3 regions of the Pseudomonas sp. PS02288 genome follow, and region 2 is predicted to be linked to each of the others. Evidence: predicted binding sites of a transcription regulator. Region 2 holds the regulator's gene; each other region holds the start of a gene.

What was found. The regulator sigma-54, encoded in region 2, starts transcription at its own class of promoters, with help from an activator protein. The targets are predictions, from matches to a motif close to ANTGGCATNNANNTTGCTNT.
Region 1: the regulator sigma-54 is predicted to act here: its motif matches at 1,385-1,404, upstream of glnA (glutamate--ammonia ligase).
Region 3: the regulator sigma-54 is predicted to act here: its motif matches at 2,177-2,196, upstream of QMX85_RS00650 (flagellar hook-length control protein FliK).

Annotation. Positions count from the first base shown of each region.
Region 1 is NZ_JASCPA010000068.1:4,679-7,937, forward strand. It holds gene thiI (tRNA uracil 4-sulfurtransferase ThiI) at 1-1,168, opposite strand, end outside; gene glnA (glutamate--ammonia ligase) at 1,503-2,906, shown strand; gene QMX85_RS20625 (DUF4124 domain-containing protein) at 3,069-3,259, shown strand, end outside.
Region 2 is NZ_JASCPA010000078.1:9,570-12,828, forward strand. It holds gene lptA (lipopolysaccharide transport periplasmic protein LptA) at 1-283, shown strand, start outside; gene lptB (LPS export ABC transporter ATP-binding protein) at 283-1,008, shown strand; gene QMX85_RS21505 (RNA polymerase factor sigma-54) at 1,142-2,641, shown strand; gene raiA (ribosome-associated translation inhibitor RaiA) at 2,776-3,084, shown strand; gene ptsN (PTS IIA-like nitrogen regulatory protein PtsN) at 3,094-3,259, shown strand, end outside.
Region 3 is NZ_JASCPA010000001.1:143,830-147,088, reverse strand. It holds gene fliM (flagellar motor switch protein FliM) at 1-29, opposite strand, end outside; gene fliL (flagellar basal body-associated protein FliL) at 40-567, opposite strand; gene QMX85_RS00650 (flagellar hook-length control protein FliK) at 819-2,141, opposite strand; gene QMX85_RS00645 (Hpt domain-containing protein) at 2,254-2,607, opposite strand; gene QMX85_RS00640 (fused response regulator/phosphatase) at 2,637-3,259, opposite strand, start outside.

The sequences.
Region 1 (3,259 bases), on a different contig from region 2:
TCACCCGGTCCACGGTCATCCGCCGTGAACGCTGCAGCGCCCGCTCGAGAATGGCCATGTCGAACTGCTTTTCTTCGTATTCGATGCGCGCCCGCTTGGCACGGGTGGTCGGGTTTACCGAGATCACTCCGCAGTATTCCGGCATGTGCTTGGCGAACTCGGCGGTGCCGATTTCGTAGGCGGTGTCGATGATGTCCTGCTTGTGCGCCGCGACCAGCGGGCGCAGCACCAGCATGTCGGTGGCCGAATCGATCACCGAGAGATTCGGCAGCGTCTGGCTGGACACCTGGGAAATCGCCTCGCCGGTCACCAGCGCATCGATCTGCAAATCTTCGGCCAGGCGCGTGGCGGCGCGCAGCATCATGCGTTTCAACACCACGCCCATCTGGCTGTTGTCGACCTTCTCCAGAATCTCGCCGAGCACTTCCTCGAACGGCACGCTGATGAACAGCACCCGGTGCGATTTGCCGAACTTGTCCCACAGGTAATGAGCGACTTCCATCACCCCCAGCTCATGGGCACGACCGCCAAGATTGAAGAAGCAGAAGTGCGTGAGCAAGCCGCGACGCATCATCTGATAGGCCGCCACCGTGGAGTCGAATCCGCCGGACATCAGTACCAGCGTCTGCTCCAGCGAACCCAGCGGGTAACCACCGATGCCATTGTGCTGGTGATGGATGACGAACAAACGTTCGTGCCGAATCTCCATGCGCACTTCGACTTCCGGCTGCTTCAGCGAGATGCCGGCAGCACCGCACTGCTGACGCAGCTGGCTGCCGACGTAGCGTTCGATTTCCATCGAGGTGAAGCTGTGCTTGCCGGCGCGCTTGCAACGCACGGCGAAGACCTTGCCAGCCAGTTGGTCACCGAAATGCAGCTTGCACTTCTCCAGCACGTCGTCGAAATCGCCCAGCGGGTATTCATGCACTTCGAGGAAATGGGCGATGCCCGGAACGCAGGTCAGCCGCTCGATGATCTGGCGCAGGACCTTCGGGTCCTCCACACGGGTCAGCAGCTCGAGGTTGTCCCACACGCCTTCAACACTCACGTCAGCGTCAAGGTCGCGCAGAACCGTGCGCACATTCTTCGCCAGCTGACGGATGAACTGCTTGCGCACCGGCCGGCTTTTGATGGTGATTTCCGGGAAGACCTTGACGATGAGTTTCATGGAAACAGCGCGTGCACGAAGCAGCCGAAAAAGAGGGGGGCGGATTATAGCGGAAAATTGCTCAAGGTTTAATCAGTGATTATCGAATCACCCAGCGACGCACCAATACAATGCAATCAAAAAACATCACGCACCAATTAAAGGCGCACACCCTCCTTCGATTGCCTTTGACCCCCTGAAAAATCACGTGTTTCGGGCTCGTTACCATTTCGGGGCGCTGGCATGCTAATTGCTCCCTTGTGAGGCAGGTTGCCCTGGCGGAGTATCCCTGCCCCGGCATCAACTGATACTGGGGGTATGCCAACCGCTCCCAGCCTTTCACCTGGAGGACAACATGTCGAAGTCGCTTCAACTGATCAAAGATAACGATGTGAAGTGGATTGATCTGCGCTTCACCGACACCAAGGGCAAGCAGCAACACGTCACCATGCCGGCACGCGATGCGGACGACGATTTCTTCGAGTACGGCAAGATGTTCGATGGCTCCTCCATCGCCGGCTGGAAAGGCATCGAAGCCTCCGACATGATCCTGATGCCCGATGACAGCACCGCCGTGCTCGATCCGTTCACCGAAGAGCCGACCCTGATCCTGGTCTGCGACATCATCGAGCCGAGCACCATGCAAGGCTACGATCGCGACCCGCGCGCCATCGCTCGCCGCGCCGAGGAATACCTCAAGTCCACCGGTATCGGCGACAAGGTGTTCGTCGGTCCGGAGCCGGAATTCTTCGTATTCGACGAAGTGAAGTTCAAGTCGGACATCTCCGGCTCGATGTTCAAGATCTTCTCCGAGCAGGCTTCCTGGAACACCGACGGTGATTTCGAAAGCGGCAACAAAGGTCACCGTCCGGGCGTCAAGGGCGGCTACTTCCCGGTACCGCCGGTCGACCACGACCACGAAATCCGTACCGCCATGTGCAACGCACTGGAAGAGATGGGCCTGAAGGTCGAAGTTCACCACCACGAAGTGGCGACTGCCGGCCAGAACGAAATCGGCGTGCTGTTCAACACCCTGGTCGCCAAGGCCGACGAAGTGCAGACCCTGAAGTACTGCGTGCACAACGTCGCCGACGCCTACGGCAAGACCGCTACCTTCATGCCGAAGCCGCTGTACGGCGACAACGGTTCGGGTATGCACGTCCACCTGTCGATCTCCAAAGAAGGCAAGAACACCTTCGCTGGCGAAGGCTATGCCGGCCTGTCCGACACCGCCCTGTTCTTCATTGGCGGCATCATCAAGCACGGCAAGGCACTGAACGGCTTCACCAACCCGTCGACCAACTCCTACAAGCGTCTGGTCCCGGGCTTCGAAGCACCGGTCATGCTGGCCTACTCGGCCCGTAACCGTTCCGCCTCGATCCGCATCCCGTACGTCAACAGCCCGAAAGCCCGCCGCATCGAAGCGCGCTTCCCGGATCCGGCTGCCAACCCGTACTTGGCCTTCGCTGCACTGCTGATGGCCGGTCTGGACGGTATCCAGAACAAGATCCACCCCGGCGATGCCGCCGACAAAAACCTGTACGACCTGCCGCCGGAAGAGGCGAGCCAGATCCCGCAGGTCTGCGGCAGCCTGAAGGAAGCCCTGGAAGAGCTGGACAAGGGCCGCGCGTTCCTGACCAAGGGCGGTGTGTTCTCCGACGACTTCATCGATGCCTACATCGAGCTGAAATCGGAAGAAGAAATCAAGGTGCGCACCTTCGTGCACCCGCTGGAATACGACCTGTACTACAGCGTCTAAGCCAGTAGCGTCAGCGAAAGGCCTCCCTCGGGAGGCCTTTTTCATGGGCGCTCGAAAAGTCTCTGCGCGGCCCGGAGGATGCCGAGGCTTTCGGGCTCATCCGCCTTGCAAGCCGGGCGCGGGGGTGCAAGGCTTAAGGCGTCCACTCACGGAGCCGCACCGATGCGCCTGTTGATTGCCTGCCTTCTCTGCTTGCTGACCCTGCCGGCAACCGCGCAGATCTACAAATACATCGATGCCAACGGCAAGACGGTGTTCACCAACCAACCGCCGGACGGCACCCAGGCGGAAACCATCCAGCTGCCGCCGACCAACACCGTGGATATCCAGACACCCAATCCGCCCCCCAGCCA
Region 2 (3,259 bases):
GCCCGCCTACTACGAGCAGAAGCCGGCGCCCGACAAGCCGCTGGTCAAGGCCTATGGCCTGACCATCCAGTACTTCGCCGACAACGAACGTATCGTCCTGATCGACCAGGCCAAGGTCGTGCAGCAGGGCAATACCTTCCAGGGCGAGAAGATCGTCTATGACACCCAGCGGCAGATCGTGAATGCCGGTCGCGCGACCGGCAACAACGTCACCGCGCCGCGTCCGCGGGTGGACATGGTGATCCAGCCGAAGAAAAAAGAGCAGCAGGGGCAACCCCAGTAATGGCCACACTGAAAGCCCAGCACCTGGCGAAGAGCTACAAGGGGCGCCAGGTCGTCCGTGACGTCAGCCTGTCGATCGAAAGCGGCCAGGTGGTCGGCCTGCTCGGCCCCAACGGCGCCGGCAAGACCACCTGCTTCTACATGATCGTCGGCCTGGTGCAGGCCGATCAGGGGCGCGTGCTGATCGATGATCAGGACGTCAGCCATCAGCCTATGCACGGCCGCGCCCGCGCCGGCATCGGCTACCTGCCGCAGGAAGCCTCGATCTTTCGCAAGCTCAGCGTCGCCGACAACATCATGGCGATCCTTGAGACCCGCAAGGACCTCGACGGCGCCGGCCGGCGCAACGCGCTGGAAGACCTGCTGCAGGAGTTTCATATCAGCCACATCCGCGACAACCGCGGCATGAGCCTGTCCGGTGGCGAGCGTCGCCGCGTCGAGATCGCCCGCGCCCTGGCGACCTCGCCGAAGTTCATTCTCCTCGATGAGCCCTTCGCCGGCGTCGACCCGATCTCCGTGGGCGACATCAAGCAGATCATCCATCACCTGAAGAACAAGGGCATCGGCGTCCTGATCACCGATCACAACGTCCGCGAGACCCTCGACATCTGCGAGACCGCCTACATCGTCAATGACGGCCGGCTGATCGCCGAAGGCGACGCCGAAACGATCCTGGCCAACCAGATCGTCAAAGAGGTGTATCTGGGCCACGAGTTTCGTCTGTAGCGAAGGCTTTTCGCTACGGAAAGGTTCCCCATCTCTGGAAAATCATTCTAAAATCGGGCATATAATTTGCTTCCGGCAGCGCTCCGGCGCTCAGCAGTGCACAGGCGTTAGACGCCGGTAATCAAGGTCTGCCATGAAACCATCGCTCGTTCTCAAGATGGGCCAGCAGCTGACGATGACTCCTCAGCTGCAACAGGCCATTCGCTTGCTCCAACTGTCCACCCTGGACCTGCAACAGGAAATCCAGGAGGCACTGGAGTCCAACCCGATGCTCGAGCGTCAGGAGGAAGGCGAGGACTTCGACAACACCGACCCTCTTGCCGACGGCGATGCCCTGCCCAATCCCGGCACCCAGGAAGTGGCATTCCAGGAATCCACCGTACCCACCGTGGAGAACCTCGAAGAGGGCGACTGGCACGACAGCGAACGCATCCCCAGCGAACTCCCCGTCGACACCGCTTGGGAAGACGTCTACCAGACCAGCGCCAGCAGCCTGCCGAGCAATGACGACGATGAGTGGGATTTCACCTCGCGCACGTCCAGCGGCGAGAGCCTGCAGAGCCACCTGCTCTGGCAACTCAATCTGGCGCCGATGTCGGACACCGACCGGCTGATCGCCGTGACGCTGATCGACTGCATCAACGACCAGGGTTACCTGGAAGAATCCCTGGCGGACATCACCGAAGGCTTCGATCCGGAGCTCGACATCGAGCTCGACGAAGTCGAGGCCGTTCTGCACCGCATCCAGCAGTTCGAGCCGGCCGGCATCGCCGCCCGCGACCTCAGTGAATGCCTGCTCCTGCAACTGCGCCAGCTACCGCCGAAGACCCCGTGGCTGAGCGAGGCGCAACGCCTGGTCGGCGACTACCTGGAGCTGCTTGGCAGTCGCGACTACAGCCAGCTGATGCGGCGCATGAAGCTCAAGGAAGACGAGCTTCGGCAGATCATCGAACTGATCCAGAGCCTCAACCCGCGGCCCGGCTCGCAGATCGAAGCCAGCGAACCCGAATACGTGGTGCCCGACGTCATCGTGCGCAAGCACAACGAGCGCTGGCTGGTCGAGCTGAACCAGGAAGCGGTGCCGCGCCTGCGGGTCAACCCCCACTACGCCGGCTTCGTTCGCCGCGCCGACTCCAGTGCCGACAACACTTTCATGCGCAATCAGCTGCAGGAAGCGCGCTGGTTCATCAAGAGCCTGCAGAGCCGCAACGAAACGCTGATGAAGGTCGCGACTCAGATCGTCGAACACCAGCGCGGCTTCCTTGAGTACGGCGAGGAAGCGATGAAGCCGCTGGTTCTGCACGACATCGCCGAAGCCGTGGGCATGCACGAATCGACGATTTCCCGCGTCACCACGCAGAAGTTCATGCACACCCCGCGTGGCATCTACGAACTGAAATACTTTTTCTCCAGCCACGTCAGCACCTCGGAAGGGGGCGAATGCTCGTCCACCGCGATCCGCGCGATCATCAAGAAACTGGTCGCCGCGGAAAACGCGAAAAAGCCGTTGAGCGACAGCAAGATCGCTGGTTTACTGGAAGCACAGGGCATTCAGGTGGCACGCCGCACAGTCGCCAAGTACCGCGAATCGCTGGGCATAGCGCCTTCGAGCGAACGCAAGCGACTGATGTAGTCAGCCCCGTAACGAAGGCACCCGCCTTCCCCTGCTCCGGATAGCCGGAGAGCGGCAAAAGAGCCTCAAACGCCAGATTTTCGGTGGCAGGCCCGTCAGCCTGTCTCTTCTAAGCGGCAACAAGGAGAAGCGGTATGCAAGTCAACATCAGTGGCCATCAACTGGATGTGACCGACGCCCTACGCGACTATATCGAGGAGAAATTCAGTCGCCTTGAGCGACACTTCGACAAGATCACCAACGTTCAGGTGATCATGGAAGTCGAAAAGCTGAAACAGAAAATCGAAGCCACCCTGCGCATCGCCGGGGGCGAAGTGGTCGCCAATGCGGAGCATGACGACATGTACGCGGCCATCGACTTGCTGGTCGACAAACTGGATCGCCAGCTGATCAAGCACAAGGAAAAGCAACTGAACCGCCAGCAAGGTGCTGCGGCTCGCTGACCCTCCCCTATGATCCGACTTGAAAATATCCTGACCCCCGGTCGCGCCCTCGTCGGCGTGCCGGGCGGCAGCAAGAAACGTGTACTCGAGCAGATCGCCCAACTGATCGCCCGCGAGTTACCGACCCTAGAAACCCAGGACATCTTCGAAAGCCTGGTTGCCCGCGAAAAGCTCG
Region 3 (3,259 bases), on a different contig from region 2:
TCCTGCGACAGCAGGTCTTGTACAGCCATGGACGGGCTCCTACTGCAATACGAAGTTGGTGAAGAGAACCTGCTCGATCACGGTCTTGCCGACCTCTTTCTGCGCCAGCTCCTGGACGCTGGCGGTCGCCTTCTGGCGCAGCATTTCCTTGCCGACGGCGCTGGTCAGGCTTTCGAAATCCTGGCTGGAAAACAGCATCACCAGGTTGTTTCGCAGGACCGGCATGTGCACCTTCAACGCGTCGAGGGCCCCCTGATCACGGGCCATCAGCGCCACCGTGACCTGCATGTAGCGCTGCCGGCCGTTGTAATTGAAGTTGACCACGAAGGCCGGCGCCAGCGCTTCGTAGATGGCCGGCTGCTTGACCGGCGCGGCGGCGTGCTCCTCGGCCGCCGGCGCCTCCTCCTTTTTCATGCTCTTGCTGAGAAAGAACCAGGTCGCGCCGACGGAGCCGCCTATCGCCAGCAACAGGGCCAGCACGATCACGATGATCAGTTTGAGTTTGCTTTTGCCCGCAGGTTTCTCGGCCCCCTCGGGGGCGGGCTGCGGTGGAGCTTTCTTCGCCATGCCAATATTCCGTCGCGCGTCAGGGATCTTTACAGCCATCAATGGCTTAGGAGCAAGTGCTATGCCAGCTTATAAGTAAAAGGTCTTCCCGGAAAACTCTTTCGCCGGGCATCTTCGACCTCGCGTCGCGCGCTGCATAGTCCCTGGGTTGGCCGACCGCCGAGAAACACCGCAGCGCCGGCGGGAGCGCAAACGAAAAAGGCCCGACGGGACAGAGCCGATCGGGCCTTTCACTTTTTCGAAACGCCGCGTCAGGCGTAGTAGTCGACCAGCCCGCGACCCGCCTTGAGCGGCGTGCTGGAGATCTCGACGCTGCCGATGACTACTTCGTCCTCGGAACCGCCCGAGCCGCCGCGCGACGATGAACCGCCGCGGCCCTGCCCTTCGCTCCCCTGCCCCTGCCAGCCGCGTGCCAGCGACTGGTCGGAAACGTTGACGTCGCCCAGGTTCATGCCCTGCTGGGTGAACATGTCGCGCAGCCGGTTCATCTGGCCTTCCAGCGCCTCGCGGACCGCGGCATGCGGGCTGGCGAAGGCGATCTGGGTCTGATCCTGGTTGAGGCTGATCTTCACGTCCAGTCGCCCGAGGTCCTGCGGGTCGAGCTGTATCTCCGCCGACTTCAGATTCTGGCTGGACATCCACATTACCCGATCGACCACCGCCTCGGACCAGCCGTTCTGCTGCATGGGCACCGGCTGCCCCGGCACCACCGCGGAACGCTGGGTCGCGTTGACCTGCTGGGTCATGGCCTGGTTGAGCGAATTCAGTTTATTGGCGAAGTTTTCCGCGCGCAGTTCGCTGACACTGTCCTTCAGGTCACCCGAATCGGCTTCGAGATCGCCTGGCTTCAGTGCGGCAAGCGCCTCGCCATCGACCGGCAACTGCTCGACCAGCGGAGCGGCGAGCGCCGGATCGAGCGGCGCCTTGGCGGCCTCGGTGCTCACGGTCTGGACCGCGACCGCCTTGGCCTGCTGCGCCAACACGGGCTGGGCGGCCTGGAAATCCTCCGGCAACGTCAGGCCGGGCGGCAGAAGGTCTTCGACACTGCCCGTAGCCTGCGGCTCCGGCTCGCCCTGCGTCGGAGCGGCCAGCGGAACGGCCGGCACCTCGACGGCGGCAACGTCCGTCGCCAGTACGGCAGGCGCCTCCACGGCCGGCTCCGGCACCGCCGGAACGACGGGCTGCGGCACCAGGCCCATCAGCACCAGCGGGTCGATCGGCTGGCCGGTCGGCTGGTCAGTCGCCTGCCCCTGCTCATCGGTTGGTTCCGCGTCGTCAACCGCCTTCTTGCTCGGCAAGGCTTTGCCGCTATCGGCAACCTCCGGCTTTGCCTTGGCGGTCGTGTCGTCACGCGCGTCGTTGCGCTTGTTGTCCGCGGCCTTCTCATGGCGCGCCTTCGCAGGCGCGTCGCTGCGGTCAGCGGACTTGGGCTGGCGTTCCTTGGCATAGACGTCGGCGAAGCTGGAAGCCTCGCGCTTGCTGGTGTCGTCGGTCTTTACCGGGGCTTTCACCGCGGGCAACTTCATCCGCGTATCGGACGCGGACTGAAGAAGCAGATCGGGGGCGACGGACATGGGGCACTCTCCGCTCGGATGGGTCGTGCCTGAAATAAGCAAGTTAGGGGCCAGCTTTGGTAAAGCGCCGGTTTACGCGGCTTTGCGTCGGGAGAAGGGTCTTCGCAGTCACTCAACCGCGAAAACGTTGACGCTCCGACTTCATCAGGATGCGAACAATGGCGAATTCACGGTTGATCTGCTCGACCAGAACGGCGGCGCTGTCAAACGACTGCCGCTCGCTTTGGTCTTCGAGCTGCTTGCACAGGTCCGCCAGCGACAGGGCGCCCATGTTGCTGCAGCTGCCCTTGAAGCTATGCGCGGTCAGACGCAGGAGCTGCGCATCCTTGACCTGCAAAGCCCCGGCCAGCAGGCGCACGCGCTCTTCGGAATCGGCCAGAAAGGTATCCAGCAGAACCGGGTACTCGGCTTCCATGAGGTCCTGCAGTGAAGCGAGGACAGTACCGTCGAGATGCGCGTCTGACACTTGCTCACTCCATGATCAAGGGGTGGGAATTATGCCTGAGCGGACCAGGAAAATTCCACGCTGACGCCCCGTCCATCGTTCTCCCAGTCACTCTTCTCGGCCAGTTGGCTGACCAGTTTCAAGCCACGCCCGTGCAGTTGTTCAGTGGATTGCTCGCAGGCCCTGGCCGCCGCCAGGTCGAATCCGCCGCCGCTGTCCTCGACCCGCATGATCAGGCGCCCGCCTCCGTGCTCGGGGCGCAGCTCCAGGTGAAAACGCACGAAGCCTTCCTCCAGCCGGGCGAGCCGCTCCCGGCGTTCGCCGTAGTACTGGGCGAAGCCTTGCACGTCGCGCTTGAGCGACGAGTCCAGGCGCAGCACGCCGTGCTCCAGGGCGTTGGAGTAGAGCTCGACCAGCACGGTGTAGAGCGCCCCGACCTGAGGGCGCAGGCCCTGCACCTCCAGCAGCAGTTGCAGCAGGTAGGGCAGCGGGTTCAAGTGCTTGAGGGTTTCCGCGCGGAATTCGAAACAGGCCGACCAGTCCAGTGGCGTGTCGTTACCGTCGTTGGAGAACGTCAACGGCGAGGACCTCGCCTCCTCAATCAGGCTGAGTTCGATCAGGCTGACGTCGTCCTGGGTTTCGCCGCGGAAGGCGCTCAGGGCCTGCTGCACCT